Linked DNA regions of Algoriphagus machipongonensis. The protein of the gene in region 1 interacts with the protein of each later gene in a pairwise test. Links are inferred from orthologs where the notes say so. Each region holds a gene or a part of one and is shown on either strand. Other genes may lie near its edges. The genes, in order: ALPR1_RS07115 and rlmB.

Region 1 (3,184 bases):
GGCCGTTGAAGGGCGAGAAATTCTGGAGAAAGAAAGTGTTGATCTGATTATTACAGATCAGAGGATGCCAGAAGAAACTGGTGTAGAATTTCTTGAAAGTATTATCCCAATTTACCCTCAACCTATACGACTTTTATTAACAGGTTATACTGATATACAAGCAGTTATTGATGCGATCAATAAGGGTCAGGTATATCATTACTTAACTAAACCTTGGGAAGAAGATTACTTAAGAACGGTAATAAAAAACGCTTTTGAGATATATACTTTAAGAAGAGAAAACGAAAAGCTTACAGATGCTTTACTGAAAGCTAATGAACAGTTAGAATTCCTTCTTCGTCAGAATTTACTTTCCTAAATTTTAATATCGGGCTGCTAGTAATAGCTGGAGTTCCTTGTGTGATAACCCAAATTTCCTACCCAAATACGCATTGGTCAGACTTCCTCTGTAGGTATAAACTCCTCGTAAAAACCATTTGTAATTAAATATCATCTCTTCTGGCCCACCTAAATCAGACATTTGAAGGATGATTGGAGTAAAGATATTGCTAAGGGAATAAGAAGCTGTTCTCGCAACTCTGGAGGCAATATTGGGAACGCAGTAATGTACAATGTCATGAATCTTATAAACCGGTTCATCATGAGAAGTCATTTTCGCGGTTTCAATGCAACCTCCCTCATCTATCCCTACATCAATGATCACACTGCCGTGCATCATATTGGCAACCATCTCCTCACTTACCACAATTTTATTTTTGCCTTTCTCAGCACGAAGCGCACCAATAACTACATCCGCTTCAGCCATAGCCTGACTCAAACTGAAATTATCAATCGTAGAAGTATAGATCTGCTGGCCCAATAAAAGCTTGATCCTTCTCAGTTTATAAATATGATTATCAAATACTTTAATATTGGCGCCTAAGCCTAAGGCGGTTCTAGCAGCATATTCTGCTACAGTACCAGCTCCTATAATTACCACTTGAGTTGGTGGAACTCCTGTCACTCCTCCCATAATCATCCCTTTGCCCTCATTTGCACTAGAAAGGTATTCTGCTGCAATTTGCATCACCGTACTTCCTGCAATTTCGGACATCGCTCTTACTACCGGCATTCCTCCTACCTTATCTTCTAAGTATTCAAACGCTACAGCGGTAATCTTTTTGGAATTTAATATTTCGATAAACTGCTTACTTTGCCTACCTATTTGAAGAGCAGAAATTAAACAGGCACTTTGACTCATGTGTTCTAGCTCCTCCAGGGAAGGGGCATCAATTTTCAACACAATCTCACAGGCCAAAGCCTCTTTCTTGGAATAAACGATCTTAGCTCCAGCATCAGAATAGTCCTGATCTGAAAAATTTGCTTGTGTACCGGCACCAGCCTCCAAAACCACCCGAAGACCATTATTGGATAAAATCCCAACTGCCTCGGGCGTAAGAACCACTCTTTTTTCCTGGCTAGAGATTTCTTTTGGAATCCCAATAGTGAGATTTCTTGACCCTTTCCTGACTTTTGAAGGGGATTCTTTAGGTATCAGACCTACTGCCGATAGTTCACTTAATTCAGCTGGCATTTCGGATGTGTTGAAGGGTGAGTTTTCTTTCTGTCCTTGACAAAATTTCTAGTTTGATGAGAAAATACTGATCTGGAAGGAATTCAGCAACTTTTTCTGCCCATTCTAGCCAACAATAATTTCCGCTATAAAAATACTCTTCTATTCCAATATCCAATGCTTCCGTGGGATCATCTAACCTATAAAAGTCAAAATGGTAAAAATCATCCCCCTTTTCATTGCTGTATTCATTGACAATTCCGAAGGTGGGGCTACTAATAGAATCAGTGATATTAAAGATGGATCCCAAAGCTTTTATCAAAGTGGTTTTGCCAGCACCCATTTCTCCTTGAAATATCCAAAATTTCTCATCCCCACATTCCTCCACTATTTTCTTGGCTGCTTCTAAAATGAGTGCTTTGTCGAATTTCAACTCAATCAAACGTATTACGATTTTGGTGACAACTGAACAATCGGTATGATCATTTCTTCCAAAGATACACCTCCATGTTGAAAAGTATCCTTATAGAAGTTGACATAATAGTTGTAATTATTCGGATAAGCGAAGAAATAGTCCTCTACAGCAAAAACATAGCTGGAAGAAACGTTGAGTCTTGGAAGTTTCGCATCTTCAGGCCTCTTGATTTCAAAGACTTTTCCTGCTTCAAAATTGAGGTTTTTCCCTTGTTTGTACCTCAAATTTGTGGTTACATTTTTATCACCTATGATTCGATAAGGTTTGTTTACTCGCTTCGTCCCATGATCAGTAGTCACGATCACTTCTGCTCCAGCATGATGAATTTTCTTAAACAACTCAAATAAAGAAGAGTGTTCAAACCAGCTTTTGGTTAAAGACCTGTAAGCAGATTCATCCGGCGCCAATTCGCGGATCATTTTCATGTCTGTTCGCGCATGAGACATCATATCCACAAAATTATACACCAATACGTTTAAGTCATTTTGCATGAGCTGATGAAATTGATCCACCGCATTTTTCCCTTGCTGCGTTTGTAGGATTTTTTGATAAGATGCTTTTATATTCATCCTATTCTTATCCAGATTGATCTTTAGCCAATCTTCCTCAAAATTATTTTTCCCTTCATCAGAATCCTCATCCTCCCATAATTTTGGGTAAAACCGTGCCATATCCATAGGCATCATCCCACTAAAAAGTGCATTTCTGGCAAATGCGGTAGTGGTAGGCAAAATACTATAGTAGGTATCCTTGTTTTCAACATTAAAATAAGGAGCTAAAATCGGCTCAATATCTTCCCATTGATCCAAACGCAAATTATCGATGACAATTAAAAACAAAGGTTTTCCTGACTGTACTTTCGGAAACACTTTCTGTTTTAATACTTGATGGGAAAGAAGTGGCTTTTCCTTATTTTTTTCCTCCATCCAGTCTATATAATTGTCTTTTACAAATCTGGCAAAAGAAGAATTGGCTTCAATTTTTTGAGTTTCTAGCACTTCTATCATGCTTTTATTCTCCGTGGCATCAATCTGCATCTCCCAATAAATCAACTTCTTATAGATATCAGTCCAGTCTTGATGATCTTGAGCATCCCCAAAGGCCATGCTTATCTTCATAAACTCTTGCTGATAGTTAAGGGTTGTTTTCTCGTCTAT
Region 2 (3,330 bases), 180 kb from region 1 along the record:
AATCGTATAAACCCAAAGATGCAGAAGAAACCCTATATAGTAATTATGGCAGGGGGGATTGGCTCCAGATTTTGGCCATATAGCCGAAATGCCTGCCCAAAACAATTTTTAGATATTTTAGGTACAGGCAGGACTTTACTGCAAATGACTTTTGATAGGTATCTGGACGTATCAACTATTGATAAGTTTTTTGTTGTCACCAACCAGAGCTATTTCGATCAAGTACGGGAGCAATTACCCGAACTGGATGAGAGTCAGATTCTCACCGAGCCTCAAAGAAGAAATACTGCTACTTGTATCGCTTATGCGACTTATAAGATTCAGGCTTTAGACCCTGAGGCAAGTATGATTGTGGCTCCAGCAGATCATTTAATAACCCAAGAAAAAAAGTTTCATTCAGCAATCTCGAAATCTTTATTAGCAGCAGAAGTAGAGGGAAGACTGATCACCATGGGGATTAAGCCGAATCGGCCGGAAACAGGCTATGGCTATATCCAATACTTGGAACATGGAGAAGAAGGGGTGCACAAAGTGAAAACTTTTACAGAAAAACCGAATGCAAAACTCGCCAAGACATTTGTTGAAAGCGGTGATTTTGTATGGAATTCGGGAATGTTTATTTGGAAAGCCAAAAGTCTGGTTGCTGCCTATGAAAAGTATATGCCGGATGTTGCGGAGGTTTTTTCTGAAGGGAGAAATCAATTGGGAACCGAAAGAGAACCAGAATTTATTCTCAAAGCTTATTCCTTGCTTAAAAATATCTCCATTGATAATGGGATAATGGAGCAATCAGAAGACGTCTATGTGATTCCTACAGAGTTTGGATGGTCAGATTTGGGTTCCTGGAATAGTCTCTATGAGCTAAAGGAGAAGGATAAGAACAAAAATGTGGTAGAGTCCAATGCGGTGCTCTATGACACGCATAACTCCTACATTAAAGTGGATGGTAATAAGCTTGTCGTAGTGCAGGGACTTGATAATTACTTGATCAATGAGACGGATAATGTCCTCTTGATTTGCAAGCTAGATGCTGAGAATAAGTTTCGGGAATTTGTGGCGAATGCCAAAAAGAAAGGGGAAGACTATGTTTGACTCCCCCTTTTGAATTTTATTATTTTCTGCGCTGCCTCATGGCTTCGTAAATTGCCACGCCTGCAGATACAGAAACATTTAAACTTTCGATTTTACCAAGCATAGGGATATTCACTTTTTCATCAGCAATTCCCATCAACTCATTAGAGATTCCATCTTCTTCAGAACCCATGATCATGGCTACTGGAGAAGCGAAATCTGCTTCATACATATCCTTATCAGACTTTTCAGTGATAGCCACCAAGGTTAAGCCCATCTTTTGTAAGTCTCTGCAGGTATAGAAAAGGTTTTTGACACGAACGACCGGAAGGAAGTTCAATGCTCCAGCAGAAGTTTTAACTGCATCAGAATTGATCTGTGCACTTCCTTTGGATGGAATGACGATCGCATCTATACCTGCGCATTCTGCAGATCGAGCGATGGCGCCAAAGTTTCTTACATCTGTGATTCTATCCAGAATCAACACCAAAGGAGATTTTCCAACCGAAAAGCAACTTTCGATCACATGATCTAAGGAAGCATATTCGATGGAGGAAATATAAGCTACGACCCCTTGGTGATTTTTCCGTGTTACTCGATTTAATTTTGCATCTGGTACACGTACCACAGGCACTGCATTCGCTTTACAAACCTGCAGCAATTCTTTTATTAAATCATTATTCAGCTCTTTTTGAACAAGAACCTTGTCCATTTCTTTTCCGGCATGAATAGCCTCCATGACTGCTCTTGTACCAAAAATAAAATCTTTTTCTGTAGCTCCTTTTTCTATTAGAAAGCCATCCTTCCGCTTCTCCATATGGAAATGTTTTTGAACCAAACAGGCTGATAAGCTCTGGAGCGGTTCAGCGAGTAATAGTGTGGGGTGAGAATATTCTTTACGCGTACAAAAGTAAAGCGAATTTTTGAACTCCCGCTAATTCCTCCGTAAGACCATACCTCTCTATCCAAATAAAAATTTACTTCTGAGGGTGGACCCATTACAATGTAAACCATGCCACGATCCGTTTTCCAACCTTCTTTAAATTCTGTGAAAAGGATATTAGCAAACTCCACCTGTCTGAAATACTCTTTAATCAGCTCCTTAGCAGTGTCTGGATTTCGTGTTAAATTATACCAATATTGATCTAGCGCTTTCTTTTTGTCTTCTGCACTAAGTAAAGTCTCATGTTCTTTTCTGGTGGAAATATAAGTCACCATTTGTACCATTTCATCCCAATCCCTCACTTTAGGAAAAGCCTCATGGGTCGTTTTGATCATAAACCCTGAAGCATCTGAAGTATCCTGCTGCACAAAATAATACCCTTGATTCTCTAAACTTTCCGGAACATTGGTTAAGAAGTCTCCCTGATCAACCACCTCAAGTTCCTTGGGAACAGGGGGAGACTTGGTTTCCATCGGTGGATAAGGGATTTCAAATGACACCGGATAAAAGAATTTATGCAGGCTTGGACCTTTTGGGGAGTTAAAGAGTAAGGATTGTCCTGAGTTAAGGAAGTTCTGGTCAAAAGGGACATCATTTGCGTAATAGGCTCCGAAAGTAGGCTGGTCGTATACAAAGGAACTTTTCAGATCTATATGGTAATAATATTCGTCTCCTTGACGGGTATCAAGAACTGTCAACAAGGCAATAGCAACCTCCTGGCCTTCTGGGATAGTAACGGTTTTTTCAAAATACCAATGCCTATCCGTATCGGCAGTTAAATCGTTCTCGGTTAATAAATTTACTTGATCATCTAATATCTCCTCTTCATAGCTATCCAAGACAGAATAGGAAAAGCTGAACGCGTTAAATGATGGGTTTTCTTCTATTTTTTCCACCACCATCTGCAATTTAAATTCGTTCGAACCTAGTTTAATGGGGATGATTTTAAGGCCTAATCTGGAGTACCTGGAATATCGTAGCGCCTGATTGAGGTTAGAAAGTTTCTTTTGTGGAAAAGCTGAAAAAACGGTCCCTATACTTAATATGGAAAAAAGCAGGAGGAATTTTAGTTTAAGCTTCATGGAATGATCTTATCGGGTTTTGAAAATTAAGCTTACTTTTGCCAAAATAGTAAAATTTTGTATGGCTACCTATACAACGGAAATCGCATCTGATAAGTTAATCAGTGACAATCCTATTCATCAACGATTACTCAAAGCGTACATTGCAGCTCAACCCTGGATTTCAGGTAAATTACTTGAAGTGGGATGTGGAGAAGGCAGGGGAGTAGAAATACTTTTGCCCCATGCTACCGG

The links.
Region 2: the proteins of ALPR1_RS07115 (region 1) and rlmB interact in binary tests that used the Escherichia coli proteins (3 or more experiments, as listed by UniProt). The link is inferred for Algoriphagus machipongonensis from one-to-one orthologs.

Annotation. Positions count from the first base shown.
Region 1 is NZ_CM001023.1:1,640,328-1,643,511, reverse strand. Bases 279-3,131 are described here. They hold ALPR1_RS07115 (bifunctional tRNA (adenosine(37)-N6)-threonylcarbamoyltransferase complex ATPase subunit type 1 TsaE/phosphotransferase), read right to left. Parts: upstream 1,995-3,131; coding sequence 1,563-1,994; downstream 279-1,562. Other genes in these bases: porX (T9SS response regulator signal transducer PorX), read right to left, coding at 2,000-3,131; ALPR1_RS07120 (alanine dehydrogenase), read right to left, coding at 362-1,573; ALPR1_RS07125 (response regulator), read left to right, coding at 279-358. Also shown: more of ALPR1_RS07125, read left to right, coding at 1-278; more of porX, read right to left, coding at 3,132-3,184. UniProt on the Escherichia coli protein: Required for the formation of a threonylcarbamoyl group on adenosine at position 37 (t(6)A37) in tRNAs that read codons beginning with adenine.
Region 2 is NZ_CM001023.1:1,824,740-1,828,069, forward strand. What follows is about bases 1-2,999. They hold rlmB (23S rRNA (guanosine(2251)-2'-O)-methyltransferase RlmB), read right to left. Parts: upstream 1,889-2,999; coding sequence 1,112-1,888; downstream 1-1,111. Other genes in these bases: ALPR1_RS07875 (KpsF/GutQ family sugar-phosphate isomerase), read left to right, coding at 1-10; ALPR1_RS07880 (mannose-1-phosphate guanylyltransferase), read left to right, coding at 19-1,092; ALPR1_RS07890 (GWxTD domain-containing protein), read right to left, coding at 1,861-2,999. In the rest of the region: more of ALPR1_RS07890, read right to left, coding at 3,000-3,096; ALPR1_RS07895 (class I SAM-dependent methyltransferase), read left to right, coding at 3,158-3,330. UniProt on the Escherichia coli protein: Specifically methylates the ribose of guanosine 2251 in 23S rRNA.